DNA from 3 places in the Pseudomonas sp. GW821-FHT02B10 genome. Region 1 is predicted to be linked to each of the others. Evidence: predicted binding sites of a transcription regulator. Region 1 holds the regulator's gene; each other region holds the start of a gene.
The links. Region 1 encodes sigma-54, which starts transcription at its own class of promoters, with help from an activator protein. Its sites were predicted from a motif close to ANTGGCATNNANNTTGCTNT; they were not measured.
Positions count from the first base shown of each region.

Region 2: a site for sigma-54 is predicted at 8,776-8,795, ahead of AC07VU_RS30510 (pilin). Genes of this name have one in related genera too.
Region 3: a site for sigma-54 is predicted at 3,855-3,874, ahead of glnK (P-II family nitrogen regulator). Genes of this name have one in related genera too.

Region 1 is NZ_JBWKVU010000001.1:200,623-210,956, forward strand. Features, by position in the region: gene AC07VU_RS00855 (ZIP family metal transporter) at 1-49, shown strand, start outside; gene AC07VU_RS00860 (HPr family phosphocarrier protein) at 81-353, opposite strand; gene rapZ (RNase adapter RapZ) at 370-1,227, opposite strand; gene ptsN (PTS IIA-like nitrogen regulatory protein PtsN) at 1,230-1,694, opposite strand; gene hpf (ribosome hibernation-promoting factor, HPF/YfiA family) at 1,707-2,012, opposite strand; gene AC07VU_RS00880 (RNA polymerase factor sigma-54) at 2,092-3,585, opposite strand; gene lptB (LPS export ABC transporter ATP-binding protein) at 3,768-4,493, opposite strand; gene lptA (lipopolysaccharide transport periplasmic protein LptA) at 4,493-5,041, opposite strand; gene lptC (LPS export ABC transporter periplasmic protein LptC) at 5,028-5,600, opposite strand; gene AC07VU_RS00900 (KdsC family phosphatase) at 5,609-6,133, opposite strand; gene AC07VU_RS00905 (KpsF/GutQ family sugar-phosphate isomerase) at 6,133-7,107, opposite strand; gene AC07VU_RS00910 (ATP-binding cassette domain-containing protein) at 7,383-8,192, shown strand; gene mlaE (lipid asymmetry maintenance ABC transporter permease subunit MlaE) at 8,192-8,989, shown strand; gene mlaD (outer membrane lipid asymmetry maintenance protein MlaD) at 8,989-9,456, shown strand; gene AC07VU_RS00925 (MlaC/ttg2D family ABC transporter substrate-binding protein) at 9,467-10,120, shown strand; gene AC07VU_RS00930 (STAS domain-containing protein) at 10,117-10,334, shown strand, end outside.
Region 2 is NZ_JBWKVU010000024.1:19,285-29,618, forward strand. Features, by position in the region: gene AC07VU_RS30460 (glycosyltransferase family 2 protein) at 1-781, opposite strand, end outside; gene AC07VU_RS30465 (mannose-1-phosphate guanylyltransferase/mannose-6-phosphate isomerase) at 781-2,241, opposite strand; gene AC07VU_RS30470 (undecaprenyl-phosphate glucose phosphotransferase) at 2,241-3,677, opposite strand; gene AC07VU_RS30475 (FAD/FMN-containing dehydrogenase) at 4,134-4,601, shown strand; gene AC07VU_RS30480 (energy-coupling factor ABC transporter permease) at 4,598-5,287, shown strand; gene AC07VU_RS30485 (hypothetical protein) at 5,353-5,568, shown strand; gene yacG (DNA gyrase inhibitor YacG) at 5,573-5,776, opposite strand; gene coaE (dephospho-CoA kinase) at 5,773-6,396, opposite strand; gene AC07VU_RS30500 (prepilin peptidase) at 6,393-7,265, opposite strand; gene AC07VU_RS30505 (type II secretion system F family protein) at 7,268-8,485, opposite strand; gene AC07VU_RS30510 (pilin) at 8,849-9,265, shown strand; gene AC07VU_RS30515 (BON domain-containing protein) at 9,552-9,908, shown strand; gene AC07VU_RS30520 (DUF748 domain-containing protein) at 10,112-10,334, opposite strand, start outside.
Region 3 is NZ_JBWKVU010000002.1:361,330-371,663, forward strand. Features, by position in the region: gene AC07VU_RS05480 (PEP/pyruvate-binding domain-containing protein) at 1-286, opposite strand, end outside; gene AC07VU_RS05485 (formyltransferase family protein) at 283-1,011, opposite strand; gene AC07VU_RS05490 (hypothetical protein) at 1,008-1,580, opposite strand; gene AC07VU_RS05495 (adenylyl-sulfate kinase) at 1,574-2,101, opposite strand; gene AC07VU_RS05500 (CDP-glycerol glycerophosphotransferase family protein) at 2,106-3,167, opposite strand; gene AC07VU_RS05505 (accessory factor UbiK family protein) at 3,403-3,663, opposite strand; gene glnK (P-II family nitrogen regulator) at 4,080-4,418, shown strand; gene AC07VU_RS05515 (ammonium transporter) at 4,454-5,791, shown strand; gene AC07VU_RS05520 (secondary thiamine-phosphate synthase enzyme YjbQ) at 6,002-6,427, shown strand; gene sutA (dormancy-specific transcriptional regulator SutA) at 6,530-6,853, shown strand; gene AC07VU_RS05530 (HAD family hydrolase) at 6,958-7,662, opposite strand; gene xerC (tyrosine recombinase XerC) at 7,662-8,558, opposite strand; gene AC07VU_RS05540 (DUF484 family protein) at 8,561-9,286, opposite strand; gene dapF (diaminopimelate epimerase) at 9,300-10,130, opposite strand; gene lysA (diaminopimelate decarboxylase) at 10,135-10,334, opposite strand, start outside.

The sequences.
Region 1 (10,334 bases):
GTGTGTCGGCTTTTGCCTGATGATGGTCATGGATACGGCACTCGCTTGAGTGCCTTTGCGGCAGGTTTGCCCTGCCGACCTTACTCGCCTTCGTCGAAGAAGTTGTTGATCAGTGCCACCAGCGCTTCCAGCGCCTCCTGCTCCTGTTCGCCTTCGGTCTTCAGATGAATCCTGGTGCCCTTGCCGGCGGCCAGCATCATCATTGCCATGATGCTCTTGCCGTCGACCATCGACTCCGGCGTTCTCCCAGCGCGGATCTGGCAAGGAAACTGACCGGCCACGCCGACGAACTTTGCCGAAGCACGGGCATGCAGGCCCAGTTTGTTGATGATTTCAATTTCCAGAGCAGGCATCGCGGGGTAGATCCTTTCAGCTAAGGTCGCGGTGGCGAACCTGGACGTTCTTCAGGGACTTTTGCAGGACTTGGCCCAAGCGTTCGGTCAGGTAGACCGAGCGATGGTGGCCGCCCGTGCAGCCAATGGCAATAGTGACGTAGGCGCGGTTGCTGGCGGCGAAACGGGGCAACCATTTCAGCAGGTAGCTGGAGATGTCCTGGAACATTTCCTCGACGTCCGGCTGGGCGGCCAGGTATTCGGCAACCGGCTGGTCGAGCCCGGACTGGGCACGCAACTCGGGTTTCCAGTACGGGTTGGGCAGGCAGCGCACATCGAACACCAGGTCGGCATCGACCGGCATGCCACGCTTGAATCCGAAAGACTCCACCAAAAAGGCGGTGCCCGGTTCCGGTTGGTTCAACAGGCGCAACTTGATGGTATCGCGCAGTTGATAGAGGTTCAGGTTGGTGGTGTTGATCTTGAGATCGGCCAGGTCGGCGATCGGTCCCAGCAGATGGCTTTCGTCCTGGATCGCCTCGGCCAGCGAGCGATTGTTGCTGCTCAAGGGATGGCGGCGTCGCGTTTCGGAAAAGCGCTTGAGCAGGGTTTCTTCGTCAGCGTCCAGGTACAGCACATCGCACTGGATATGCCGGCTGCGGACTTCCTCGAGCAGTTCGGGGAAGCGCGACAGGTGGCTGGGCAGGTTGCGGGCGTCGATCGACACGGCGACCAGTGGCTGTGTCAGTTCGGTATGGATCAGCGCCCGTTCGGCCAGCTCGGGCAGCAGCCCGGCCGGCAGGTTGTCGATGCAGTAATAGCCATTGTCCTCGAGTACATCGAGGGCGGTGCTTTTACCTGAGCCGGACCGGCCGCTGACGATGATCAAGCGCATGATTACTGACCGTTCTGTTCGTCCAGGACAACCTTGTACAAGGCTTCGTTGCTGGTGGCGCTGCGCAGTTTGTCGCGCACCTCTTTGCGGTCCAGCATGCTGGCAATCTGCCGGAGCAGTTCCAGGTGCGCATCGGTAGCGGCTTCCGGGACCAGCAGTACGAACAGCAGGTCGACCGGTGCGCCGTCGATGGCGTCGAAATCGATGGGAGCGTCCAGGTGCATCAGGGCACTGATGGGCGACTCACAGCCTTTGAGGCGGCAGTGTGGAATGGCGATGCCGTTGCCAAAACCGGTAGAGCCCAGTTTTTCACGGGCAATCAGGCTTTCGAAGACATCTTGCATCTCCAGATCAGGCACTTCGCGGCTGATCAGGTTGGCAATTTGTTCGAGGGCACGTTTTTTACTGCCGCCCGGCACGTTCACCAGGGAACGGCCGGGGGTCAGGATGCTTTCAAGTCGGATCATGGGAGGGGAGTGTTAGCGACCCGTGCCTTGGAGAAGGTGGAGTTGCTTTTCCTTATGCTTTTTCAGTTGGCGGTCAAGCTTGTCCGTGAGCAAGTCGATTGCGGCATACATGTCGTCATGTTCTGCATTGGCGACGACTTCCCCACCATGGATGTGCAGCGTGGCCTCGATTTTCTGCTTCAGTTTTTCGACGGCCAGCGTTACCTGCACATTGGTAATCTTGTCAAAGTGCCGCTCAAGTCGGTCGAGTTTTTCGCCGATGTAAGCGCGCAGAGGTTCGGTCACTTCCAGTTGGTGTCCACTGATGTTGACTTGCATACAGCTTCTCCTTCGTTGCCAGTGCATAAAGCGGCAGGTCGATTGACCTGCCACTGGAACGCTGTGGCGAGCCCGGCGGCTACATCAACCGCTTCCGTTCGCTGGAAGGCGCGATCCCCAGGGATTCACGGTACTTGGCGACGGTACGACGGGCTACCTGAATGCCTTGTGCCTCCAGTAAACCAGCGATCTTGCTGTCACTCAACGGCTTTTTCTGATTTTCCGCGGCGACCAGTTTTTTGATGATCGCGCGGATCGCCGTGGACGAGCATTCACCGCCTTCGGAGGTACTTACGTGGCTGGAGAAAAAGTATTTCAGTTCATAAATGCCCCGTGGGGTATGCATGAATTTTTGCGTGGTCACCCGTGAAATCGTCGACTCGTGCATGCCGACTGCTTCGGCGATGTCATGCAGGACCAACGGTTTCATCGCCTCATCGCCGTACTCGAGGAAGCCGCGCTGATGCTCGACGATCTGGGTGGCGACTTTCATCAGGGTTTCGTTACGGCTCTGCAGGCTCTTGATGAACCAGCGGGCTTCCTGCAGCTGGTTGCGCATGAAGGTGTTGTCGGCGCTGGTGTCGGCGCGCCGCACGAAGCCGGCGTACTGTGGGTTGACGCGCAGGCGCGGCACGGACTCCTGGTTCAACTCCACCAGCCAGCGTTCGTTGTCCTTGCGCACTATGACGTCGGGGACCACGTATTCGGCTTCGGTGGATTCGATTTGCGAGCCCGGCCGTGGGTTGAGGCTCTGTACCAGTTCGATGACTTGGCGCAGTTCGTCTTCCTTGAGCTTCATGCGGCGCATCAGCTGGCTGTAGTCGCGGCTGCCGAGCAGGTCGATGAAGTCGCTGACCAGGCGCTTGGCTTCAGTCAGCCAAGGGGTCTTGGCAGGCAGCTGGCGCAGTTGCAGCAGCAGGCATTCGCCCAGGTTGCGGGCGCCGATGCCGGCGGGCTCGAATTGCTGGATACGGTGCAGGACGGCCTCGATTTCGTCGAGTTCGATGTCCAGTTCCGGATCGAAGGCTTCGAGGATTTCCTCGAGGGTTTCGTCCAGATAGCCCTGATTGTTGATGCAGTCGATCAGGGTCACGGCGATCAGGCGATCGGTGTCGGACATGGGCGCCAGGTTCAACTGCCAGAGCAGATGGCTCTGCAGGCTTTCGCCGGCCGAGGTGCGGGTGGTGAAATCCCACTCGTCGTCATCGTTGCTGGGCAGGCTGCTGGCGCTGGTCTGGTAGACGTCTTCCCAGGCGGTGTCGACCGGCAGGTCGTTGGGAATGCGTTCGTTCCATTCGCCGTCCTCGAGGTTGTCCACCGTCGGGGCGGTTTCCTGGTAGGAGGGTTCCTGGATATCGGTATTGGGTTTCTGCTCGGCGTTGTCGGCCAGCGGATCGGTGTTATCGAAGTCGTCGCCTTCTTCCTGGCGCTCGAGCATCGGGTTGGACTCCAGGGCCTCCTGGATTTCCTGTTGCAGGTCCAGGGTCGACAATTGGAGCAGGCGGATGGCCTGTTGCAGCTGCGGTGTCATCGTCAGCTGCTGGCCCATTCTGAGGACTAGCGATGGTTTCATGGCAGGGGCTTAACACCTTATTCGCCGGCGCACATGCGCCATCCACTACAGGGCGCGTGAGCGCCAAACATAAGCAAATTATATGCCTGAAACTGAAGTGTTTGCCTAGAGCGCTGTAACAATAAAAACAGCAGGGTTTTATTGGGGCGGGCGCTCTGGCGACCAGCCAAACACCTCAGGGCTTACAGGCGGAACTCATGGCCCAGGTAAACTTCCTTGACCAGCTCGTTGGCGAGGATGGTTTCGGCGTCGCCTTCGGCGATCAGTTGACCGTCGTTGACGATGTAGGCGGTTTCGCAGATATCCAGGGTTTCACGGACGTTGTGGTCGGTGATGAGCACGCCGATACCCTTGGCCTTCAGGTGATGAATGATCTGCTTGATGTCGCCTACCGAGATCGGGTCCACGCCGGCGAAAGGTTCGTCGAGCAGGATGAACTTGGGGGCGGTGGCCAGGGCGCGAGCGATTTCCACGCGGCGACGTTCGCCGCCGGAAAGGCTCATGCCCAGGTTGTCGCGAATGTGGTTGATGTGGAACTCCTGCAGCAGGCTTTCCAGCTCCTGGCGACGGCCGGCCTTGTCGAGCTCCTTGCGGGTCTCGAGGATGGCCATGATGTTGTCGGCCACCGAAAGCTTGCGGAAGATCGAGGCTTCCTGCGGCAAGTAGCCGATCCCGGCGCGGGCGCGGCCGTGCATTGGCTGGTGGCTGACATCTAGGTCGTCGATCAGGATGCGACCCTGATCGGCCTGGACCAGGCCGACGATCATGTAGAAGCAGGTGGTCTTGCCGGCGCCGTTGGGGCCGAGCAGGCCGACGATCTGGCCGCTGTCGATGGACAGGCTGACGTCACGCACGACCTGGCGGCTCTTGTAGCTCTTGGCCAGGTGCTGAGCTTTCAGAGTTGCCATTACTGGGCCTTTTGCTCGTCAGTTTTCTTTTTCGGCTGGATGACCATGTCGATCCGTGGGCGCGACTCGGTGACCTTGCTGCCGGTGGCGCGACCGGCGCTGGCCAGCTTCTTGTTGGTGTCGTAGACGATTTTCTCGCCCTGGGTGATGTTGCCGTCCTTGTCGACGACTTTGGCGCGGTCGATCAGTACGACGCGGTTCTGCGCGGCGTGGTACTGGATGGTCACACCGTAGCCCTGGACCGGCTTGGTGTCGCCCTGGGTTTGAATCTGCTCGAAGTAGGCCAGGTTGCCCACCGAGGTCACCACGTCGATATCACCGGTCTGGGTGCGGGTGATGGTCACGGTATTGCCGGTGACCTTCATCGAGCCCTGGGTGATGATCACGTCGCCTCTGTAGGTGGCTACGCCATTCTTGTCGTCCAGTTGAGCGTCGTCGGCCTGGATGCGGATCGGTTGCTGGCTATCGTTCGGCAGAGCCCAGGCGCTCACGCTTCCCAGTGCTGCGCCCAGACCGAGCAAAATAGGGAGGGTTTTAACGAGCCTCATACTGTCCTCTTACGTTCGATAGCAGGTTCATCCTGCCGTCTTTCAAATACGCTTTCATTCCCTTGCCAGTCGTCACGCCGCCGGCGCCGTCGATTCTAACGTCTTGATCGGTCTGCGCATATTGCTTCTGCGGGAATACTGTCATGCGGGTCGTGGTGATCAGCAGGTTGCGATTTTTCTCGTCGGTGCGCGAAACCCGTACCGAATCGATCAACTCGACCTCGGTGCCGTCCGGGTTGACTTCGCCACGCTCGCTCTGGACATGCCAGGGGAAGGTGGTACCGCGATACATCTGCAGGTCCGGCTTGGTCAGCAGGGTCACCTCGGTGGCCTTGAGGTGCTCGACCTTGTCGGAAGTCATTTCGTACTGCAGCTTGCCGTCGGGCAGGTACTGCACGCTACGGGCGTTGATGGCGTAGTAGTCGATGGCGCTTTCGTCGACCTGCGCGACCGGCTTGTCGAGGAAGCGTTCCGGGCTGATGTTCCAGTACCCCACCGCCAGGAACAGCACGGTGATGATGCCGAAGATCAGTATGTTGCGAATCTTTTTGCTCAGCATGGGAGGCTCTATAAGTAGGCGGCGTGGGCTGCTTCAAGGCTGCCTTGGGCGCGCAGGATCAACTCGCAGAACTCGCGGGCGGCGCCTTCGCCGCCACGGGCCTGGGTGACGCCATGGGCGTGTTCACGGACAAAACTGGCGGCATTGGCGACGGCCATGCCCAGGCCGACCCGGCGGATCACTGGCAGGTCGGGCAAGTCGTCGCCCAGGTAGGCGACCTGCTCATAGCTTAGGCCCAGTTGGGCAAGAAGCCCGTCCAGCACCACCAGTTTGTCTTCGCGACCCTGAAACAGGTGGGGAATCCCCAGGTTTTTCGCCCGACGCTCGACCACCGGCGTCTTGCGGCCGCTGATGATCGCCGTCTGCACGCCCGTGGCCATCAGCATCTTGATGCCCTGGCCGTCGAGGGTGTTGAAGGTCTTGAATTCGCTGCCGTCTTCGAGGAAGTACAGGCGACCGTCGGTCAGTACGCCGTCGACGTCGAATACCGCCAGCTTGATGTTCTTGCCGCGTTGCAGCAGATCCGTGCTCATTACATGACTCCCGCGCGCAGCAGGTCGGACAGGTTGAAGGCGCCGATCGGGCGATCGTCCTTGTCCACCACGACCAGTGCGTTGATTCGATTGTCCTCCATGATCTTCAGGGCTTCGGCCGCGAGCATTTCGGCGCGGGCGGTCTTGCCGTGAACGGTCATGACTTCATCGATAGTGGTGTGGTGGATGTCGATGGTGCGGTCCAGGGTGCGGCGCAGGTCGCCATCGGTGAAGACCCCCGCCAGACGCCCGTCGGCCTCGACAATGACGGTCATGCCCAGGCCCTTGCGGGTCATTTCCATCAAGGCGTCCTTGAGCAACGTGCCACGCTGGACCTGCGGCAGTTGCTCGCCGGCATGCATGACGTTCTCGACTTTCAGCAGCAGGCGCCGGCCCAGCGCGCCGCCCGGATGGGAGAAGGCGAAGTCTTCGGCGGTAAAGCCGCGGGCTTCCAGCAGCGCCACGGCCAGGGCGTCGCCCATGACCAGGGCGGCGGTGGTCGAGGAGGTCGGAGCCAGGTTCAGCGGGCAGGCCTCTTGCTCGACCTGGACGTTGAGGTTGACCTCGGCGGCCTTGGCCAGTGGCGAATCAGGGTTGCCGGTGATGCTGATTAACTGGATGCCCAGGCGCTTGATCAGCGGCAACAGGGTCACGATTTCATTGGTCGAGCCGGAGTTGGACAGGGCCAGGATCACGTCGTCCCGGGTAATCATGCCCATGTCGCCATGGCTGGCTTCGGCCGGATGGACAAAAAACGCGGTGGTGCCGGTGCTGGCCAGGGTGGCGGCGATCTTGTTGCCGATGTGCCCGGACTTGCCCATGCCGACCACTACTACGCGGCCTTTGCTGGCCAGAATCATCTCGCAAGCGCGTACGAAATCTGCGTCGATATGTGGCAGCAAGCCTTGTACGGCTTCTATCTCGAGGCGGATGGTGCGTTGTGCCGATTGAATCAGGTCGCTGGATTGGCTCATGTCAGAAATCGTATAGCCTGATGAAAAGGCGGCGATTATAGCGGTAATGATCGATTCCCTCACGCAAGTTCGTCAGCCTTTGTCCTTCTATAGGTAGGAATTGTCCTGTAAAGCCTGTTTTAGGCTGTCGTGATCCTGAATGCGGATGGCTTCGGCCTTGGGGGCTCCGTATCAGCAGTGATATAGTTCGCCGCCAGTTCGGCCTGCCCTGGGTGCATGTACTCCCGGCAGGGAGCCAAGCGTCCGAGTGAGAGGCTGCATCGCAAGGAGTTTAGATGAGTGCCGATAACGCCTACGCGGTCGAGCTGAAGGGACTGTCCTTCAAGCGCGGTGCGCGCAGCATCTTCAATAATGTCGATATCCGTATTCCGCGGGGCAAGGTCACCGGCATCATGGGGCCTTCCGGTTGCGGCAAGACCACGCTCCTGCGGTTGATGGGCGCGCAATTGCGTCCCAGCAGCGGTGAAGTCTGGGTCAATGGCCAGAACCTGCCCAAATTGTCGCGCGGCGATCTGTTCGACGCCCGCAAGCAGATGGGCGTGCTGTTCCAGAGCGGCGCGCTGTTCACCGATCTCGATGTGTTCGAGAACGTTGCCTTTCCGCTGCGTGTTCATACCCAGCTACCGGATGAAATGATCCGCGATATCGTCCTGCTCAAGTTGCAGGCGGTCGGGTTGCGCGGTGCCATCGACCTGATGCCCGACGAGCTGTCCGGTGGCATGAAGCGTCGCGTGGCCCTGGCCCGGGCCATCGCCCTGGACCCGCAGATCCTCATGTACGACGAGCCGTTCGTAGGCCAGGACCCCATTGCCATGGGCGTGCTGGTGCGCCTGATCCGTCTGCTCAATGACGCGCTGGGTATCACCAGCATCGTGGTTTCCCATGACCTGGCGGAAACCGCGAGCATCGCCGACTACATCTATGTGGTGGGCGATGGCCAGGTGCTGGGGCAGGGCACGCCCGACGAGCTGATGGATTCCGATAACCCGCGGATCCGCCAGTTCATGAAAGGCGACCCCGACGGTCCGGTACCCTTTCACTTTCCAGCGCCGGACTACCGCGCAGATCTTCTGGGGAAGCGCTGATGCGCAAAGTATCTTTATTGGAGCGAATTCGTCTGTTCGGCCACTCGGGCATCGACGTTCTCGCGGTGCTCGGGCGTTCGAGCCTGATGCTGTTTCATGTGTTGTTCGGCCGCGGCAGTATCGGCGGCGGCTTCGGCCTGTTGGTCAAGCAGCTGCATTCGGTGGGCGTGATGTCCCTGGTGATCATCGTGGTCTCCGGGATATTCATCGGCATGGTACTGGCGCTGCAGGGCTTCAATATCCTGTCCAGCTACGGTTCGGAGCAAGCGGTGGGGCAGATGGTGGCCCTGACCTTGTTGCGTGAGTTGGGGCCGGTGGTCACGGCATTGCTCTTCGCCGGCCGGGCCGGCTCGGCGCTGACCGCGGAAATCGGCAACATGAAAGCCACCGAGCAGCTCTCCAGCCTGGAGATGATCGGTGTCGACCCGCTCAAATACATTATCGCGCCACGGCTGTGGGCCGGTTTCATTTCCCTGCCGTTGCTGGCGATCATTTTCAGCGTGGTGGGCATCTGGGGCGGTTCGTGGGTGGCCGTCGACTGGCTGGGAGTCTATGAAGGTTCCTACTGGTCGAACATGCAAAACAGCGTGACGTTCAGCGATGACGTGCTCAATGGCATCATCAAGAGCATCGTTTTCGCCTTTGTCGTGACCTGGATCGCCGTATTCCAAGGCTATGACTGCGAGCCCACTTCAGAGGGGATCAGTCGTGCCACTACCAAGACCGTTGTGTACGCCTCGTTGGCCGTACTCGGCCTGGACTTTATTCTGACCGCCTTGATGTTTGGAGATTTCTGATGCAAAACCGCACCCTGGAAATCGGTGTCGGCCTTTTCCTGCTGGCTGGCATCCTGGCTTTGCTGTTGCTTGCCTTGCGGGTCAGTGGCTTGTCCCCGACCTCGAGCACCGATACTTATAAACTTTACGCATATTTCGACAATATCGCCGGTTTGACGGTCAGAGCTAAAGTGACCATGGCCGGTGTGACCATCGGCAAGGTCACGGCTATCGATCTGGACCGCGACAGTTTCACCGGTCGGGTCACGCTGCAGTTGGAAAAACGCGTCGATAACCTGCCGACCGACTCCACTGCATCTATCCTGACCGCTGGGTTGCTCGGCGAGAAATACATTGGTATCAGCGTCGGCGGCGAAGACACGTTGCTCAAGGATGGCGGGACCATCCATGACACCCAGTCTTCACTGGTGCTTGAGGACCTGATCGGTAAATTCCTGCTCAATACCGTTAGCAAAGACGCCAAATGAGGATTTTTTCATGATCTCTACCTTGCGACGTAGCCTGTTGGTATTACTGGCGGCGTTGCCGTTGATGGCTCACGCCGTGGCGGCGCCTTCCGCGCATGATCTGGTACAGGACACCACCAACCGTCTGCTGGCCGACCTGGCCGCCAACAAAGAAAAGTACAAGCAGGACCCGCAGGACTTTTATGCGGCGCTGAACAGCATCGTGGGGCCGGTCGTGGATGCCGAAGGCATTTCCAAGAGCATCATGACGGTCAAGTACTCGCGTAAAGCCACGCCGGAACAGATGCGCACCTTTGAAGAGAACTTCAAGAAGGGCCTGTTCCAGTTCTATGGCAACGCCTTGCTGGAGTACAACAACCAGGGCATCGTCGTTGACCCTGCCAGGGACGAGTCGGGTGACCGTACCAGCGTCGGCATGACGGTCAAGGGCAGCAACGGTGCGATCTATCCTGTGTCGTACACGCTGGAGAAGATCAGCGGTGAGTGGAAGCTGCGCAACGTGATCATCAACGGCATCAATATCGGCAAGCTGTTCCGCGATCAGTTCGCCGATGCCATGCAGCGCAACGGCAATGATCTGGACAAGACCATCAACAACTGGGCTGGCGAAGTGGCCAAGGCCAAGGAATCGACCGAAAACTCTCCAGAGAAGGTCGTGAAATGAGTGAGTCGGCCGTCCGTCTGGGTGAAGCCGGCGAACTGCTGATCAGCGGTGTGCTGGACTATCGTTCCGGCCCGGGCCTGCGCAAGCAGGGGCAGACCCTGATCGCCTCCAGCACTGCGGCGGCGCTGGTGCTCGACTGTTCGGCGGTGGAGAAGTCCAGCAGCGTCGGCTTGTCGTTGCTGCTGGCCTTCATGCGTGATGCCGCGGCAGCCGG
Region 2 (10,334 bases), on a different contig from region 1:
ACTGGCCGGCGTCACGCAAGGCGCGCAACTCGGCCTGGACGTAACGCTTGCCTTCTCCGCCCGCGGTGCCGAAGGCTTCGCGGATCCAGGGCTCGCGGCCATAAAACACGCCGATATCGAAATAACGGCGGAACTCCTGCATCAGACTGTAGCTGTGCGAATGCTGCACGCACGCACTGGCGGCGTAGCGCACCAGATAACCGTTGAGCAGCATGCGCGCCGCGACGTGGGCGTCCTCGCTGCCGATGACGTCCTCGGGAAAGCCACCCACTGCTTGCAGGGCGCTGCGCCGGTAGACGGAAAACGAGTCCGAACTGAAGCAGGTCTTGATCCCCAGCTCTCCGGCGTCGGCCAGGCTTTTGCTGCGGCTCTGCGGGCTGTAGTTGAAGTGGCGCGACTGTGCCTCGAGAATCCCGGCCCCGGGATGCGGCAGTTGACGACCATAGGCGAGGCCGATCCGTGGGTCTTCTTCCAGCTCCTGGATCAGGTTGGCGAAGGTCTGGGGCGTGGCCGGAATCGCATCCTGGGTCAGCAGGATCAGCGCGTCGGCATCCACCTGCTCGCTCGCCCAGCGGCGGGTGCCGCCATGGTTGAATTGCTGGGCGGCGATGACCTCCACCCGGGCGCCGAACTGCCGGAAGCGGTCGACGGTGTCGTCCGTCGAGCTGCTGTCGACCACCAGCACCGTGTCCGGTTGCAGCGTCTGCGCGGCCAGCGCCGGGAGCAACCGCTCGAGGTGCGGTGCGGCGTTGCGGGCGGGAATGATCAGCGCCACTTTCATCATGGTTTTACCTGCGCCGGGGCACGGCCGTAGACGTCTTCGAAACGCACGATGTCGTCTTCGCCCAGGTACTCGCCGCTTTGCACTTCGATCATCACCAGGTCGATGATCCCGGGGTTGCTCAGGCGGTGTTTATGGCCGGCGGGGATATAGGTGGATTCGTTGCTGTTGAGCAGGACCTCCAGGTCGCCATTGGTGATCAGGGCGGCGCCGCTGACCACTATCCAGTGCTCGCTGCGGTGATGGTGCATCTGCAGCGACAGCGATTCCTTGGGCTTGACCATGATGCGCTTGATCTTGAAGCGGCTGCTTTCCTCCAGCACGGTGTAGGTCCCCCACGGCCGGGTGACCGTGCGGTGCAGGCTGTAGGCGCTGTGGCCGAGGCGCTTGAGTTCGGTGACGATATGGCGCACGTCCTGGGTCCGCGAGGCATCGGCCACCAGCAGCGCGTCGGGGGTGTCGACGATGATCAGGTCACTGACGCCGACGGCCCCGAGAACCCGCTTGGGCGAGTCGATATAGCAATTGCGCACGTCATGCAGGATGGCTTCGCCGTTGACCTGGTTACCGGCGGCATCGCTCGGGGTCAGCTGGCGCAGCGCATCCCAGGAACCGATGTCGCTCCAGCCGAGGTCGCAGGGCACCACGGCGACCCGCTCGGAGCGCTCCATCAGGGCCACGTCGATCGAAACGTCCGGGGCGCGGGCCAGACTGTCGGCGTCGAGCTCACGCTGGCGGCAGTGCTTGTTGTCCAGGGTCATGCCTTGTTCCAGGCAGGCCTGGGCGGCGCTCAGCACCTCGGGAGCATGCAGGGTCAGCTCTTGCAGCAGGGTATCGGCGCGGAAGCAGAACATCCCGGCGTTCCACAAGTAGTTGCCGCTGTCGACGTAGGCCTGGGCGGTGGCCAGGTTGGGTTTCTCGACGAAGCGCGCGACCTGGAAACCTTCCTTCAGCGCCGGGCCCTGTTCGATGTAGCCAAAACCGGTCTCGGGTTTGTCGGGCTGAATGCCGAAGGTCGCCAGATAACCTGCTTCGGCAAGGCTGCGCGCCTTGCCCACGGCTGCGGCGAAGGCATCCTGGTCGAGAATCAGGTGGTCGGCCGGAAGAATCAGCAACTGCGCCTCGTCGCTCCAGTACTCGCGCACATGCAGGGCCGCCACGGCGATGGCCACGGCGGTGTTGCGCCCGAACGGCTCGAGCAGCAGGTCGAGGCCCAGCTTGCCCTGATTGACGTTGCGGTACTCGTCCAGCGAGCGGAACAGCAGCTCGCGGTTGGTCACCGTGACCACGCAGCTGACGTCCGCCAGGCTGCTGGCGCGGACGAAGGTCTTTTGCAGCAGGCTCTGCCCATCGCGCATGCGTATGAATGGCTTGGGCATGTTCTGCCGAGAGACTGGCCACAGGCGCGAGCCAGAGCCGCCGGAAATAATGCAGGGGATCAATCCAGTGAATGCGCTCATCAGTAGACTTCCTTCGTCGAGAGGACGGCCGGAACCGTCATGAAAACGATGTACAGATCCAGCCAGACCGACCACTTGGAGATGTAATCGAGGTCGTACTCCACTCGTTTCTGGATTTTCTGCAGGGTGTCGGTTTCTCCCCGGTAGCCATTGATCTGCGCCCAGCCGGTGATCCCGGGCTTGACCCGATGGCGCGAGCTGTATTCGCGCACCGCCTGTTCGAACGGCACTCCCGCCGCCTTGGTGGCGGTGGCGTGTGGGCGAGGCCCGACAATCGACATGTTGCCCATCAGCACGTTGAACAGCTGGGGCAGCTCATCGATGCTGGTCTTGCGAATGAAGCGTCCGACCCGGGTGATCCGCGGGTCTTCCCGGGTGGTCTGCCGTTCGGCATTGAGGTCCGCCTGCTCGACATACATCGAGCGGAACTTGAACACGCGGATCAGCCGGTCGTTGTAGCCGTAGCGTTTTTGCCGGAACAGCACGGGGCCCTTGGAATCGAGTTTCACCGCCACGGCAGTGGCCAGCAGCACTGGGGACAACAGGACCAGGCCCAGCAGGGCGAGCAGGATGTCCTCGCAGCGTTTGATCAGCGGCGCCCAGCCGCGCAATGGCAGCTCGGAAGTGTTGAACATCAGGATGCCGCCGACATCGGTCATGCGGTTGTGGCCAAAGCGCAGGGTGGTGATGTCGGGCACCAGGGCGACATTCACCGATAACTGCCGCAGCCGTTGCACCAGTTCGCCGATGCGCGCGTGCGCGGCCCAGGGCAGGGCGATCAGGACCTGATTGACCTGCTCGGAACGGATCAGCTCTTCCAGGTTCTGGGTGTTGCCCAGAAAGGGCAGGTCGCAGAAGGCCTTGGGCACGCGGTCGCTGCGATCGTCGATGAAACCGATCAGGCCGGAGCGGATATCGCCGTGGCGCTGCATGTGTTCGGCAAGGAACAGTGCGCTCTCGCTGAAGCCGAGGATCACCGTGCGTTGCAGGTATTTGCCCCTGGCCATCCACGAATGGAACAGGCGCAGCAGAAACAGACGCTCGATGCCAAACAGCACGAGGCTGGCGATGAACCAGACAGCCAGGTCCCGCAGACTGAAGACCGGCAGCAGGTGCAGCCCCAGGTACATGACCAGCAGGATGCAGAAGGCGGAGGTCCAGGCCACCAGCATCGTGCGCAGACGCAGGCGATTGCTGAAGAACTCTTCGGAGTAGACCCCCTGGGCCTGGAACAGGATGACGGTGATGACGGCAAAGAACAGCAGCAGGCCAAGTACGGTTGGCCAGATATCCGCACTGGCGGATTCAAGACTCAGGAGCAGCAGGATTCCAGGCAGGGCGGCGGACAGGGCGTGCGTCAGTTTTACCCCCGAAATGAAGAGTTCCATGAATCCGGTTCGGGTCAGGAACCTGCTATCAATCGATTTCGTAAGCATCGAATCCCGTCGTTGCCAGGTAAGAACCCAGCTCTGTTAAGGGTAAAGCCACTACAGAGGCAGGCTGAAAAAACTAAGGCTTACTGCAAAAAAAGTCTGTTTTTTGGCGGCCCATGATGGCCAAACAATACTATTGTTCTGCTTTGATGGTCAACTAATTGACTAATTCTGGCAGGTTAACCTTTTTTTTGCATTATGCATCGGTTTTTTGACGGTTTGGCGCATCCAGGACGAACGGAAGCCTGGGCGAGTGTCACGAAGTTGGCTCATTCGTGAGCGAGGGCGTGACGGATAAATGGAGTGTTGTTCAGGGGGCGACTCTTGTCCAACCGGTGGCGGTTTATTCCCTTTCACCCGTGATTACGGGGTTCTTGATGGCTGATGCGGCCCTCGGGCGGGGCGCTCTGGCGGTGTAGACTGGACGCTGCGAACTAACCGAAGGAAGGGGAAGAAGCTGTGAAGTATTGGTCATTGCTGTTGCTGGGTTTGATGCCATTGCTGGCGCACGCGGTGGAGGTCGGCGAGCGTCTGGCGCCCTGGACCTTGCTCGATCAATTCGACCGGGCCTACAGCCTCGACGGGCAGACCCGGACCCTGCTGGTGGCGCGCAGCATGGATGGCGCCAAGCTGGTAAACGCCGCCTTGCAGGATCGTCCCGCGGGTTATCTGGAGACCCGGCACACGGTATTCGTCGCGGACATCCAGCGCATGCCGGCGGTGATCGCCAAGATGTTCGCGGTTCCGGCGATGCGTGATTATGGCTACCGGGTCATGCTCGACCGTGACGGGCGGGTGGCGCCGCGCTACGCCGGGGCTGTGGATAAAGTCCTGTGGTTGCAGCTCGACGATGGCCGGCTGGTGGCTCAACGGGAGTACGGCACGGCCGCCGAACTGCGCGCAGCGCTGGAGCAGGCGCAACCATGATCAGTGCCGCGCTGCTGTCGCCGCTCACTCTCGGCGCCGGCTGGCTGATCTATGTGCCGGTGCTGGTCTGGGCCGCCTGGCGCGCGCCCTGGGTCGAGCTGTTCAGCGACAGCCGGCGTCAGCATCTGCTGTTCGGTACGGTGTTCGCGTTGTTCATGTTGTGGCTGGTGCGCCGGGATTTCGATACCGGGGTGTCCTATCACTTCATCGGCATGACGGCGGTAACCCTGTTGCTGGACTGGCCGCTGGCGATCGTCGGCGGCCTGATTGCCCAGGTGGGCCTGGTCGCACTGGGCCGCCAGGACCTGGCAGCGGTCGGCATCAACGGTGCCTTGCTGATCCTGCTGCCGGTGCTGGTCACCGAATGCTGCGCGATCCTGGTGGAGCGCGCGCAGCCGCGTAATCCCTTTGTGTATATCTTCTGTTCCGGTTTTTTTGCCGCCGCCCTGTCGGCCTTGTTGTGCCTGCTGGTGGGCCTGGGGCTGTTGTGGTTCGACGGGCGTTTTGCCATGCCGGAATGGCTGGAGGACTTCGTCGGCTACCTGTGGCTGATCATCTTTCCCGAGGCCTTCATCAACGGCATGGTGGTCAGCGCCCTGGTGGTGTTCTGCCCCGAATGGCTGGAAACCTTCAACCGCACCCGTTACCTGTCGGCACCGTGGAAGGATGACGATCCGCGTTCTTGATCCATATCAAACACGTTCGGCCGGCGCGGTCCCATGCTCGGCAAAAACCGTTCGGGAGCAGGGTCATGAGTGTGTATGAATGGGCGCGGCAGGAAGTACGCAAGAGTCTGGATACTGCGCAGCAAGAGGGTTTCGAACCGGGCTTGAGCCTGCGCGCCCTGCTCAGCGCGGTGGTGCAGGAGAGTCGGCGGGTACGCAGCGCCGAGGATCTGGCCGACGAGTTGCAGTTTCTCGCGGAGAACCTCGACGATACGCAGGATTACGCTTTCATGCGGCCTTGAGGCTTCAGTGGGCGCGAGGCGGCAGATCGTCGGAAAACAGATCGTCCTCGGCATCCGGGCTGACCGGAATCTTGTGTTCTTCGGCTGCCCAGGCGCCGAGGTCGATCAGTTTGCAGCGGTCCGAGCAGAACGGACGGTTGACGTTGCTCGCGGTCCATTCCACGGGCGCACCGCAGGTTGGACATTCCACGGTCAGGGGTTGGCTCATGACTGGCCTCCACGCAAGGTAAGGTAAAAGTGATGCAGGCGTTCGACCTCGCTGTGCAGCCAGGCGAGGTCGCGGTCGTTGACCAGCACATCGTCGGCATGGCTCAGGCGATCTTCGCGGGTCGCCTGGGCCTTGAGAATCGCCTGGATCTGCTGTTCGCTGATCCGGTCGCGTTGCAGGGTCCGCTCGATCTGCAGCTGTTGCGGCACATCGATCACCAGGATCCGCTGGGTCATCGCGTACTGCCCGGACTCGATCAACAGCGGTGACACCAGAATCGCGTAGGGCGACTCGGCACGGGCCAGGTGGGCGGCGATTTCATTGGCAATCAATGGATGCAGCAAGGCTTCCAGCCAGAGACGTTGTTGCGGCACCTCGAAGATCAGCTTGCGCAGCGCGGCGCGGTCCAGCTGGCCATCGGCCTGCAGCACGCTGTCGCCGAAATGTTCGGCAATGCGGGCCAGGGCCGGGCGGCCGGGTTCCACCACCCAGCGGGCGGCGTGGTCGGCATCCACCACATGGATGCCCAGGTCGATGAAGTGCTGGGCCGCGGCACTTTTGCCACTGCCGATACCGCCGGTAAGGCCGAGGATCCAGGGTTTGAAAACAGGCTTGGTCATCTGAAACCGACAAACTGCAAATAGGAGTCGGTTATTTGACCACCCCAGAGCAAGGCAATCCAGCCGGCAATGGCCAGAAAGGGACCGAAAGGGATAGGCGTGGACATTTGCGCGCGGTTGCGGCGCAGCATGGCGATCCCGGCCAGGGCTCCGGTCAGTGAGGCCAGCAGCAGGGTCATCGGCAGAATCTGCCAGCCGCCCCAGGCGCCGAACATGGCCAACAGCTTGAAATCGCCGTGCCCCATGCCTTCCTTGCCGGTCAGCAGCTTGAACAACCAGTACACCGACCACAGGCACAGGTAGCCGGCCACGGCGCCCCACAGCGCATCGTGGAGGCTGACGAACAGGTCGAAGCCATTGACGATCAGGCCCAGCCACAACAGGGGCAGCACCAGCACGTCGGGCAACAGTTGGTGATCGGCATCGATCAGGCTCATCGCCAACAGGCCCCAGCTCAGGAGCAGCATCAAGCCGGCCTGCCAGCCAAAGCCGAAATGCCAGGCCACGAACGCCGAGGCCAGGCCGCAGGTCAGCTCCACCAGCGGGTAGCGCCGGCCGATCGGGGCCTGGCACGCGGAGCAGCGTCCACGCAGCAGCAGGTAGCTGAGCAGCGGGATGTTTTCCCAGGGGCGGATCGGGTGCGCGCAGTGCGGGCACTGGGAGTGCGGGAGCAACAGGTTGTAGGTCGGCCCGGCAGGCTCGTCGGGCAGCCCGAGGATGTCACGGGCCTGGGCGTGCCAGTCGCGCTCGAGCATCTTTGGCAGCCGCCAGATCAGCACATTGAGAAAGCTGCCGACAATCAGGCCCAGGACCAGCACCGATGCTACGAAGACCAGCGGGTAGCTGGCCAGGACCTCAGTCAATGACATGTTCAGATCGCTGTGCCGAGTTGGAAGATGGGTAAGTACATGGCGACCACCAGGCCGCCGACGAGGGTGCCCAAAACTACCATGATCACGGGTTCCATGAGACTGCTCAGGGTGTCGACCAGGGTATCGACCTCTTCCTCATAATGGATCGCGACCTTTTCCAGCATGCCGTCCAGGGCCCCGGACTCTTCACCGATGGCGGTCATCTGGATGGCCATGCCGGGAAAGATGCCGGAGGCGCGCATGGAAAAATGCAACTGCATGCCGGTCGCCACGTCCTGCCTGATGCGGTTCACTGCTTGCTTGAACACCTGGTTGCCGGTGGCCCCGGCCACCGAGCCCAGGGCCTCCACCAGCGGCACTCCGGCGGCGAAAGTGGTGGACAAGGTGCGGGCGTAGCGGGCCACCGCGGACTTGTACATCAGTGGCGCTACCAACGGCAGTTTCAGCAGGCCCACGTCCAGCCAGTGGCGAAAGCGTGGTGAGCGCCGGCGGGCATGGCGCAGGCCGAACACACTGAGCAACAGTGCGCCCGCCAGCAGCCACCACCAGTGCTGCACGAATTCCGAGAGGGCGATGACCAGTTGCGTGAACACCGGCAATTGCGCGCCGAAGCCCTGGAACATCGACTGGAATTGCGGCACCACCTTGACCAGCAGGATCCCTGTGACCACCAGCGCCACGCAGATCACCGCCAGGGGATAAGTCATGGCCTTGCGGATCCGCGTCTTGAGGTTTTCGCTTTTTTCCTTGTAGGTCGCCACCCGCTCCAGCAGGGTTTCCAGGGCCCCGGCCTGTTCGCCGGCATCCACCAGGCTGCAGTACAGCTCGTCGAAGTACCGCGGCCTCTTGCGCAGCGCGGTGGTGAAGCTGCTGCCGGCGGCGATGTCCTGTTTCAGCTCGCCCATCAGTTTGCGCATGTTCGGGTTGTCGAAGCCCTCGGCAATGATGTCGAACGATTGCAGCAGTGGCACGCCGGCCTTGATCAGGGTCGCCAGTTGCCGGGTGAACAGGCTGATGTCGCGGGCCTTGATCGGGGGCGTGCGCTGCAACAGCGAGCTGGGTTTCTTCCTGACCCTGGCCGGGTTGATGCCTTGCTTGCGCAACTGGGCCCTGATCAGCGAGGGGGTATGGCCGCTCAATTCGCCGCGCAGTTTGCTGCCTTGCCTGTCGGTGCCTTCCCACAGGTAAACACTGACTTTTGCTGCTTTGACCGCCATGGTGTCGAGTCCCGGGTTGTGATGGATGTCCTCAGGGCCGGCAATGCCCTGTGCGTTAGCGAGTGGACCGCTGCGCGGGGCGCGGCGTCCGGCTCATAGAGTTTGAATGGCCCGATACGTTCCTTGGATGGGGCGGACAGTGAATGCAATCGATGATCGAATGACAGCGTAGCCCGTCACGACGACCGGCCCAGGGCACTTGGCTGACAAAAAGTGTCAGATAGTGCGACTTCTGGCGCTCACTGCCGCAGCTCCGCGCCGCTAAAGCCCCGTTCAGCCGGGGCGCAGGCGCTGGCACAGGCTGTGCTATGGCTGTGTGGTGAATGCCCAGACCCCTGGATATCCCCTGCTTGGAGCAGATAGATGAAGTATCAGAAAGGTTTTACCTTGATCGAGCTGTTGGTCGTCGTGGCGATTATCGGCATCCTGGCCACCTTTGCCATGCCGCTGTATTCCAAATACCAGGCGCGGGCCAAGGTCACCGCGGCGTTGGCCGAAGCCTCGGCGCTGAAGGTCAACTTCGAGGACGTGCTGAACCAGGGCAGCGATCCGACCCTGGAGCTGGTGGGGGGCAAGGCGGCGACGTCGAACTGCACCATGACCGCTGCGGGTTCTGCCTCGACCGGAGCGGGAACAATCGGCTGCACCATCCTCAATGCACCGGCACCGGTGCTGAACAAGACCGTCACCCTGACCCGCACTACGGCCGATGGCTGGGTCTGCACCACCACTGTCCCCGCGGACTACTCCCCCAAAGGCTGCACCGCCAGCGGCAGCTGAGCCCGGTTCTCGCTTGCTCGGCGCGTGAAACGCCACGCGCCAGCGCGCCCTTGGGGAAAGTATCGAGAATTCAGGAAGTTAGCTCGCCTGGGAAGTGCAACTTGCATGCAGATTATTCGCCGGTCATGCATTTTGCATGACCGCGAGTGCTTGGGTGACTTTGTAATTCATTGATATTTAAGGGTTTTATTGTTTTTCTGAACTTGGCATAACGCCTGCAATCTACTTAAGTAACCCTGCTGCCAGGACTTGGAGCAGGTTTTCCAGAAGAACAGGAGTTACTCGTATGAAGAAGTTCGCTATCGCTGCTGCAACTGCTACCGCTCTGACCCTGACCATGGCTAACGTCGCATTTGCCCAGACCACTCAAGCTACTCAGGCGCCAATGGTGCTCGCGGCGGGTGAAGTGACCAAGGCCAAGGAAGCCACTTCCGACACCTGGATCACCACCAAAGTCAAAGCGGATCTCGTAACTGAAAAAGGCATTCCTGGTACCGACATCAAGGTCGAAACCAACAAGGGTGTGGTTTCCCTGTCCTCCACCACTGCTCTGACCGCGGCGCAGAAAGAAACCGCAGTCAACATCGCCAAGAACATCAAAGGCGTGAAGGCAGTATCGGCTGACGGTTTGAAAACCGACTAAGCCTCAAGCTTCTTTCCTGGACAGGGAGAAGATGCGGTAGAGGATTCATCTACCGCTTCCTTGAAGGTTCATGCGAATGGCCACAGGGAAGTGGCTCCTTTTGTAAACAGGACAGGCCCCGGCACAGTGTGTCGGGGCCTGTTCTGTTTATGGCGGGGGGAAACCGCCGGGCCGACCCGTTTCCGGGGCGGCGGGGAGGGTGGTTATTCGGCGTCCAGGTGCATGGGGGTAATGACCCGACCATCGCTTTCGGCCTGGCCAAGGTTGGCATCGATAAAGTAGACCCGGTCGTCCGCCAGTTGGCCCTTGTCCACCAGGAAGTCCTTGATGCTGCTGGCCCGTTCCTGGCCCAACTGGCGCAACAGCACATCGCTGCCACTCCAGAACTTGATCACGCCTTCACGCATTTTCGCGGTGCGCTCTTCC
Region 3 (10,334 bases), on a different contig from region 1:
AGGCCCGAGGGTTGGTGATACTGACATTCAGGCAACTGGTAAACAGGCCGGCCATGGAACTGTTGACGCTGTCTTCGTTCTGCGCGCTGCTGCGCACGATCACGAAAAAGCCGTCAGGCTCCAGCCGGGCAATGTTCTGCAGCACGTCAGCGGGATCGTCCCGCCACTGCCGGGCGGTGAAAAAGTACAGCGGCAGGATCTGCGAACGGGTGACCCGCGGCTGCAGGCGCTCCAGGGTTTCGGACTTGGTCCCGAAACGAACGATGTTTTCGGCGACCGGGTTCATGGCGCGTCCTTGTGTTTGTCCACCGCCAGCAGGGCCAGGTGTTTGAGCAACGGGTGAATGATGAAGTAAGGCGGCTTTTCGGCTTCGGCCGGCAGGGGCCACAGGGCTCGGGCGCCTTCGCGCCGCCAGTGGCCGAGGACTTCCACCAGCAGGTCGGCGCGGATCGCATTGTCATACAGGTAGTCGACATCCATGCCCGGTGGGGGCAGGGGATAGGTCTTGCGCGCCAGCACCGGGCCGGTGTCGATCTGCTCGTCGAGCAGCAGGGCGCTGGCGGCGCATTCACGCTGCTCGATGATCTGGTAGTACAGGGTGGTGCTGCCACGATAGTCCGGCAGCCAGCCGGAGTGGATATGCAGCACCGGGTAGCGACTCAGCAGGGCCGCCGGCACCAGTTGCCCGCCGTAGCCGGAGTAGACGACCAGGTCCGGCGCCTGGCGGTCGATCAGCGCGAGCAGTTGTGGATCGTCGAGGGCCTGGGCCGGGCACACCTCGTGGGGCCAGTCCAGGGCCGCCAGGCAGGTGTCGAGGTCCTGGCTCAGGTCCGGGCAGAACAGCTCTGCGAGAGGCTGTACCTGCAGCTCGCGGGTGGTCTGTAACGAGCCGCCGCCCTGGCCGTAGACAATCACCGCTTCAGGTTCGATACCGGCTGCCGCCAAGCCTTGCAGGTAGGCGACCGAGCGTGCGGTGCGGGCGCAGAGGATCAGCAGGCGAGCGCGGCTCATAGGCCGGCCTCCCGGGCGACTGTGGCCAGCACCTGTTGTTCCTGGGTCAGCAGCCAGGCCAGGTAGGCGCCCTGGTCCGGGGCGAGGCGGCCCTGCTGCGACACCAGGGTATCCGTCAGCTTGAGCAGGCCGCTGAGGTAGTAGGCCGCGCCGCTCGCCTGCCAGCCGTGCAGCATGCACTCGGCCAGCAGCAGGTAAGGCTGTACGGACCCATAGCTGCCATGGGGCAGCGGACGGTGCGGAGCCGCGGCTTCATAGCCGGTATACAGGCGTTTGCTCACTTCGAATTTCTTCAGCAGGCGCGGCAGCCAGTAGGTCGCCAGCGGGCCGGAGACGCCCGCGCCCGCGCGCATTTCCAGGCACAGGTGGCCCAGCAGCGCCGTGCTGTCCCCGGCGTGCGCCGGGCCTTGCGGATACAGCGCAGGCAAGGCTGGCGCCGGCAGGTGGGCGCATGCAGCCAGGCGCGAGGCGCGCCAGGCGTCGACGAAAGCTTCACCCTGGAAACTGCTGTAGCGATAGGTCTGCGGGGTTTCCAGCAGGTCCCCGTCGCTGTAGGCGTAGTTCAGCATGATGGTGGATACCCACAGAGCTGGCGAATGCGTTCCACATAGCCCGGGATGTCGTCGGGTTCGTGACGGTTATGCAGCACCAGGTCCGGGCGTTGCGGCGGCGGGTACTCGATGTCCACGCCCACCACGTTGCTCTGTTCGCCTCGCAGGGCGGACTGGTAAAGCCCCTTGTTGTCACGGCTGATCAGGGTGCTCAGCGGCACATCGACGAACACTTCACGGTAGCTGGAGAAACGCTGGCGGTTGTCGTCGCTGATGTCCTGGAACATCGACAGGATGCAGCAGACCACATCGATGCCCTGGCTATCGAGCCAGCCGCACAGGGCCTGGATCCGCTCGGCGTTGACCCGGCGTCCGGCGACGCTGTAGGCGTCCGCCTGCTGGTCATGGCGGAACAGCGCGCGAATCTCGTCGCCGTCGACGAACACGGTCTGCGGCCGTTGCGCTTTCAGGCTGGCATACAGGGCCCGGCCAATCGTGGTTTTGCCCGCGCCCGACATGCCGACCAGCCAGATCACCATGCTTTCACCCCTGCTTGAGTATGTTTTCGATGTTGCGCAGCGCCAGTACCGCCAGCTCCGCCGAGAAACCATAGCTGGGGGCGAAGTAATGGCGACGCAGGCGCTGACGGACCGCGGCCTGCCGTTGCCAGAGGCTCTCGTCCCCCAGCAGGTCGGCCAGTTGCCAGCGCGCCTCGGGGTCGAGGTTGACGATGTCGTTGCGCAGCAGTACATCGGGCGATTCCTCGCCGGTCAGCGCGTCCTGCTCGGCGTCCGGTACGTTCAACAGCAGCAGGTTCTTGTCCAGGTACAGGGCGCCGAACGCGGTTCCGCCGTAGTCCGAAACCACATAGTCGGCGCAACGGAACAGGCTGAGGTTGTCGTAGACGCGGGTAATCACCGCGGTGAACGCGTATTGCTCGAGCAGTTTCAGCGCCCCGGGATCGGTTTCAACCGACAGCGGATGGGTCTTCACGATGACGTTGTAGCGATCGCACAACCCGGCCATGGCGTCGGCGAAGCGGCTGATCGACGACAGCTCCAGCCAGGTCGGCAGCCACAGCACGGTCTTTTTCGTCGGGTCCAGGGCCAGGTCCGCCGGATGCTGGCCTTGCAGCGAGGTTTCGCGGAAATAAGCGTCGTAGCGCGGGTAGCCCATCTGGAAGGTCACGGCATCGCAGCATTCGCGCAGGCGCTCGGCCTGCCAGGGGCCGAAGCACAGGATCAGGTCGTAATGCCGGTTCCAGCTGGAGAAGTTGTGTTTGTACTTGCCCAGGGCGTACATGAAGCGCACCTGTCGATGGCCCAGCGCCTTGATCATCGGCTGCGAGCCGTGGTCGTACATGCTGTGGTTGGAGACCACCACGTCATAGCGGTGATTGGACTTGATCACATCCAGGCTGCCGTGACAGCTGTAACCGAGGCCGCCGATCAGTTCGCGGCTTTGCGCGCGCTCTTCATGGGTGCCATGCAGGACCACATCGAAAGCATCGGCCCCCAACAGGCTCCAGACCGCCTGATAGTGATTGAGCATCTCGGCGGTATGAACGAAGAAGGCCAAGCGGCTGAAGGGTTTTGGCGCGGTCATAGGGCTACCTGGTGCACAACAAAGAATAAGTCGAGGCAAGCGTTGGCGTTGCTTGGCGGTGTCGTAGGGCATGGCTCGCCCAGAGGGTGGCCAGGATCGCAAACGCTGGACATGTTATCGGCGGAGCAGGCGGGAAATGAACGGGCAGGGCGGAAAATCTTTACTGGCGGGGCCGGCTCGACCGGCGGCAGGCACTGCACGGTCGAGCCTATGCACAAGGGCGCGGTCGAGGTGGTTATTGCTCGCTCGGGTTGAGCTTGGCTTCCAGCTCGGCGACCTTCGCCTCCAGGCTTTCCAGGCGGGCCCGGGTACGGGCCAGGACGACCATCTGGCTGTCGAATTCTTCCCGGCTGACCAGGTCCAGCTTGCTGAAGCCGCTTTGCAGCAGGGCCTTGAACTGGCTTTCGATTTCGGCGCGGGGCAGTGGGGTATCGCCGCTGAACAGGCGGGCGGCATGGCCGCTCAGGGCATCGAGGAGGTCTTTGGGCGCGAGCATGGGAAGTGTCCTGAAAACAATGGCGGGCAGTGTATCACGCACTGTCTATAGTCAATTGGCAGGCGGGGATGCACGCTTTTCGCGCATCGCGCCGGGCAGTGGCGCACTGTTGTTGTGCGTATCCGTGGCGATGATGGCGAAGTGGTTTCTGTCGTGGCGGCCAAGGGACTGAAATCAGTGGGTTTTCGCGAGATGGCAAGGTTTCTGCTTAGTCCCCGATGACCCATGCACTGATGCAGTCGCTGTGACGAATGCAGTGCGGCAGGCGGAGCGGGGAAGTGTTTCGTCAGCAGCGGTTAGCTGGCGTCGGTCTGGTCGAGGAAGGCCGACGATGCGTTACAAAGCCAGGCACTGCGCTTAGACTTGAGTCGGGTTTGTTTTCCTGGGGCAAGTCCACCAATTCGGGAGAAAGTTTCATGAAGCTAGTCACTGCCATCATCAAGCCGTTCAAGTTGGACGACGTGCGCGAGTCGCTGTCCGAGATCGGCGTGCAGGGCATTACCGTTACTGAGGTCAAAGGCTTCGGCCGGCAGAAGGGGCACACCGAGCTGTATCGCGGCGCGGAGTACGTAGTCGACTTCCTGCCCAAGGTGAAGATCGACGTCGCCATCGACGACAAGGATCTTGATCGGGTCATCGAGGCGATAACCAAGGCCGCCAACACCGGCAAGATCGGTGACGGCAAGATCTTCGTGGTCAATCTGGAACAGGCTATTCGCATCCGTACCGGCGAAACCGATACCGACGCCATCTAAGCCGCCCCAAACCCAACGCCCCAGGAGAAAACAATATGACTCTGCGTAAAATCGCAGGGCTAGGAGCCCTGTTGTCCCTCGTAATGCCTGGCCTGGCCATGGCGGCGGACGAAGTGGCAGCCCCAGTCCTCAACTCCGGCGACACTGCCTGGATGCTGACCTCGACGGCCTTGGTGCTGTTCATGACCATTCCCGGCCTGGCGCTGTTCTACGGCGGCATGGTGCGCTCGAAAAACATTCTTTCCGTGATGATGCAGTGCTTCGCCATTACCGGCCTGATCAGCATCCTGTGGGTCATTTATGGCTACAGCATTGCGTTCGACACCACCGGCATGGAGCAGGGCGTCGTCAACTTCAACTCCTTCGTCGGCGGCCTGGGCAAGGCCTTCCTGGCCGGCGTCACCCCGGCGAGCCTGACCGGCCCGGCGGCGCTGTTCCCCGAGGCGGTGTTCATCACCTTCCAGATGACCTTCGCCATCATCACCCCGGCGCTGATCGTCGGTGCCTTCGCCGAGCGGATGAAGTTCTCCGCCATGCTGATCTTCATGGCCATCTGGTTCACCCTGGTCTACGCGCCGATCGCGCACATGGTCTGGTCCGGCAACGGCGGCCTGATGTGGGACTGGGGCGTGCTGGACTTCGCCGGCGGCACCGTGGTGCACATCAACGCCGGTATCGCCGGCCTGGTGGCCTGCCTGGTGCTGGGCAAGCGTAAAGGCTTCCCGACCACCCCGATGGCGCCGCACAACCTGGGTTACACCCTGATGGGCGCGGCCATGCTGTGGATCGGCTGGTTCGGCTTCAACGCCGGTTCCGCCGCCGCCGCCAACGGCACCGCCGGCATGGCGATGCTGGTAACCCAGATCGCCACCGCCGCCGCGGCGTTGGGCTGGATGTTCGCCGAATGGCTGACCCACGGTAAGCCAAGCGCCCTGGGCATCGCCTCGGGTGTGGTTGCCGGCCTGGTGGCGATCACGCCTGCCGCTGGCACCGTAGGCCCGATGGGCGCCCTGGTGATCGGCCTGGCAGCGGGCGTGGTGTGCTTCTTCTGCGCCACCACCCTGAAACGCAAGCTGGGCTACGACGACTCCCTGGACGCCTTCGGCGTGCACGGTATCGGCGGTATTCTCGGCGCGATCCTCACCGGCGTGTTCGCCGCGCCATCGCTGGGCGGCTTCGGCACCGTGACCGACATCGCCGCGCAAGTGTGGATCCAGTGCAAAGGCGTGGGCTTCACGGTGATCTACACCGCGATCGTGACCTTCATCATCCTCAAGGTGCTGGATGTGGTCATCGGGCTGCGTGTCACCGAGGAAGAAGAGTCGGTCGGCCTCGACCTGGCGCAACACAACGAGCGCGGTTACAACCTGTAATCTCGCCAGAAAAAATGCCCGGCTTGCCGGGCATTTTTTTGTCTGCGTTTTGTCATTGAGAGACGGCTGAAAGGTTTTTTCCAGAGCTTGTCAGCCAGTTTGATGACTGCTTTTTTTTCGGGTCAATGACTTACAGCATTGGAGGAATATTCGGCACTTTGTTTTTTCCCAGAGCGCGCTAGAATGCGCGCCGAATGTGCGGAGAACTGTATGTGGCAACAGACTCTGATTACCCTGCGGGCAAGGCCCCGGGGCTTTCATCTGGTAACGGACGAGTTGCTCGCCGGCCTGCCTGAACTGAAGGCATGTCGGGTCGGTCTGTTGCATTTGTGGCTGCAGCATACCTCGGCCTCGTTGACCATCAACGAGAATGCCGACCCTGCGGTTCGTCGTGACTTCGAGCGTTTCTTCAACTCCCTGGTGCCTCAAGGCATGGCCGGGTATGAACATGACGACGAAGGGCCCGATGATCTGCCGGCGCACTTCAAGGCCAGTTTGCTAGGCTGTCAATTGAGCTTGCCGGTCTCGGCGGGTCGCTTGGCGTTAGGCAGCTGGCAAGGCGTTTATCTGGGCGAGCATCGCGATCATGGCGGTGCCCGCAAAGTCCTTGCCACCTTGCACGGTGATAAGGCATAAGCCGCTGGTTATCAGTGGATGTTGATTTTTTTCCAGCGGCCTTCGACAGTCGGCTCAGCTGGGCTATAACTAATCTGCTTTTCGCAAGTCATGAGGTAGAACATGAGCGACGATGATCTGGAAAACGACGACCTCGAAGTAGGCGACGAAGACGAAACCGAAGAAGGTCTTGAAGCGGCCGCCGACGATGTGGCGGAAGACGATGGCAGTGATGTTCCTGCCCCGACCGCCAAAGGCAAGGCCAAGGCTGCCGTCTCGGTAGACGAGCTGCCGAGTGTCGAAGCCAAGAACAAAGAGCGTGATGCACTGGCGCGCGCCATGGAGGAGTTCCTGGCCCGTGGCGGTAAAGTGCAGGAAGTCGAGGCCAATGTGGTTGCCGATCCGCCCAAGAAGCCTGATAACAAGTACGGTAGCCGGCCTATCTGAGCGCCTGCCACTTGCTTGCTGAAAAAGCCCGCCGTCGCTGCGGGCTTTTTCATGGGCGCTTGTTGGCGAGAGTGCGGTGTTGCAGTGATTGCGACAGCGTCCGATCAGGCGCCGTTGTGCCAGTGCGCCAGCAGTTTCGGCAGCTCGGTCAGGCTGCGGATTTCCGCATCCGGTAACCGGTCCGCCTCCCAGGCCTTGCCGGCCGGGTTGAACCAGATGGCCCGCAAGCCGGCCTGCTGCGCCCCGGCGATGTCGTCGCCCGGGTGGTCGCCGATGTGCACGGCGGTGTCCGGTGTCGCCTCGCCCCGTTGCAGGGCTTCGTGAAACAGCCGTGCATCGGGTTTGGCGATGCCGATGTCTTCGGCGCACAGGGCGAACTTGAAGTAATCCGCCAGCCCCAGGCGGCGCACGTCGGCGTTGCCATTGGTGACCACGCCCAGCGCGAAGTGGTTGGCCAGCGCTTCCAGGGTCGGCTGCACCTCGGGAAAGATATCCAGCTGATGCCGCGCATGCAGGAACACTTCAAAGCTCTGGTCGGCCAGGGCATTGGCCTGGCCCTGGTCGTAGCCGGCTTCCTCCAGCGCATGAAACAGCACCCGTCGGCGCAGCGCGCTGATGCGGTACTTGAGCCCCGGCTCGTTGCTCAGCACCCGCTCACGGATGGTCCAGAGATGCTCCACCGGTACGCCGCCCAGTTGCGGAGCGTGGTCGGTCAGCCACTGGCGCAGCACGGCTTCGGCGCTGACGATCACGGGCGCGGTATCCCACAGCGTGTCGTCGAGGTCGAAGGTGATCAGCTTGATCGTCATTACTCACCGCCTTTGTTGCGTTTGGCCCGTGGGTGGGCGCTGTCGTAGACCGCTGCCAGGTGCTGGAAGTCCAGGTGGGTATAGATCTGGGTGGTCTTGATATCCGAGTGCCCCAGCAGTTCCTGTACCGCGCGCAGGTCCTGGGAGGATTCCAGCATGTGGCTGGCGAAGGAGTGTCGCAGCATGTGCGGATGCAGGTTCTGTCCCAGCTCGCGCTCGCCGGCGGCCTTGACCCGCAGCTGGATCGCCCGGGGGCCCAGGCGCCGGCCCTGCTGGCTGACGAACACCGCGTCGTCCGGCGGATTGCTCAGCGCCCGCAGCGGTAGCCACAGCTGCAGTGCCTCGCGGGCCTTCTTGCCAATCGGCAGGACCCGGGTCTTGCTGCCTTTGCCGTGGACCTGCACCAGGCCATCGGCCAGGTCCAATTGTTCGAGGTCGAGGCTGGTCAGCTCCGACAGGCGCAGGCCGGAGGAATAGAATAGCTCGAGAATTGCCTGGTCGCGGTGCGCGAGGAAATCATCCTCCACCGCGCCATCGAGCAATTGCAGTGCGCGATCGGTGTCCAGGGTCTTGGGCAGGCGGCGCTCGCCCTTGGGTGGCGCCAGGCCGTTGGCCGGGTCGTGATTACACAGGCCTTCGCGGTTCAGGTAGTGGTACAGGCCGCGTACGGCGGAGAGCAGGCGCGCCAGGCTGCGAGAGGATTGGCCCTGCTGGTGCAGGCGCGCAATCATGCTGCGCAGGCCCTGGATGTCCAGGTCGGACCAGCTGCAAACCTGCTGCTTGGCACAGAAGGCCAGCACTTTTTCCAGGTCGCGGCGGTAGGCTTGCAGCGTATGGGGCGACACTTGGCGCTCACTGCGCAGGTGCTCGCAGTAGGCGTCCAGTTGTCGTTCCATGGTCAGCGAACCGAGCGTAGCGAGTGAGTGAAGCGCGGCAGCACGCGGCCCATGACTTCGGCGATATAGCTGAGGAACAGCGTCCCCACCGAGCTTTTGTAGTGCTGCGGGTCGCGGCTGGCGATGGCCAGCACGCCGTGAATGCCCTGATGGGCGATAGCGACCACGGCGCTCGAGCCGATCTGCTGGCGCTGCTCTTCGCCGAACAGGAAGTCCAGCTCATGCTCGCGCAGGCTGCCGCTGATGCTCTTGCCTTCGGTCAGCAAGCCGCCGATGGCGGTCTGGGCATCGGCCGCGGTGACCCAGCGGCCCACCGGCATGGCACTGTCACTGAACAGGATCAGGCTCACGAAAGGCACCTGGAAGTCCTGGCGCAGGCTGTCTTCGACGCTCATCACCACGTCTTCCAGGCTGTTGGCATCCATCAGCGCGAGAATCAGGCGCCGGGTCTTCTCGAAGAGCCGGTCGTTGTCCCGGGCCACGTCCATCAACTGCGAAAGCCGGTGACGCATCTCGATGTTGCGCTCGCGCAGGATCTTCATCTGCCGCTCCACCAGCGAGATGGTGTCACCGCGCTGATGGGGAATGCGCAACGCCGGGAGCAGTTCTTCATGCTCGACGAAGAAGTCCGGATGAGCCTCCAGGTACGCGGCGATCGCCGCCGCCTCGAGGTTTTCGGCAGGAGATTCGTCGGGCTGTTCGGCTGGAACCTGAGGCTGATCAGTCATGGTTTTCGCTCATTCAAAGACGCACCTGTCCTTCGTATACGCGCACTGCCGGGCCGGTCATCTTCACCGGTTGGCCAGGGCCTGCCCATTCGATGGACAGGCGCCCGCCCGGCAGGTCGATCAATAGCGGCGAATCCATCCACCCCTGGCTGATCGCGGCCACTGCGGCGGCGCAGGCGCCGGTACCGCAGGCCTGGGTTTCCCCGGCGCCACGTTCCCAGACCCGCAACTGCGCGCGCTGACGGTCGATGACCTGGATGAAGCCGACATTGACCCGGGCCGGGAAGCGCGGGTGATGTTCGATCTTCGGTCCCAGCTCATGCACCGGCGCGCTGTTGATGTCGTTGACCCGCAGCACCGCATGAGGGTTGCCCATGGACACCGCGGCCAATTCGACGGTCTGGCCATCGACTTCGACCTGGTAACTCAGGGCCTGGGCCGGCGCCACGAATGGAATCTGCTCGGGTACCAGGCGCGGCGCGCCCATGTCGACGCTGATCTGACCGTCGTTGCGCACATCCAGTTCGATGATGCCGCTTTTGGTCTCGACGCGGATCTGGCGTTTGGTGGTCAGGCGCTTGTCCAGCACGAAACGGGCGAAACAGCGCGCACCGTTGCCGCATTGCTCCACTTCGGAGCCGTCGGAATTGAAGATCCGGTAGCGGAAATCCACATCCGGATTACTCGGCGCCTCGACGATCAGCAACTGGTCGAAACCGACTCCGGTGTTGCGATCGCCCCATTGCTTGGCATGTTTGGGCAGGATGTGCGCGTGCTGGCTGACCAGGTCGAGGACCATGAAGTCATTGCCCAGGCCGTGCATCTTGGTAAAACGCAGCAGCATGGTTTTACTCCGGCAGCAGGCTTTCGCCAGCAAACAACTCGGCTACCGTCTCGCGGCGACGCACTTCAACAGCCTGTTCACCATCGACCAGCACTTCAGCAGCGCGACCGCGGGTGTTGTAGTTGGAGCTCATGACGAAACCGTAGGCACCGGCCGAATGCACGGCCAGCAGGTCGCCCTCTTCCAGGGCCAGCTGACGTTCCT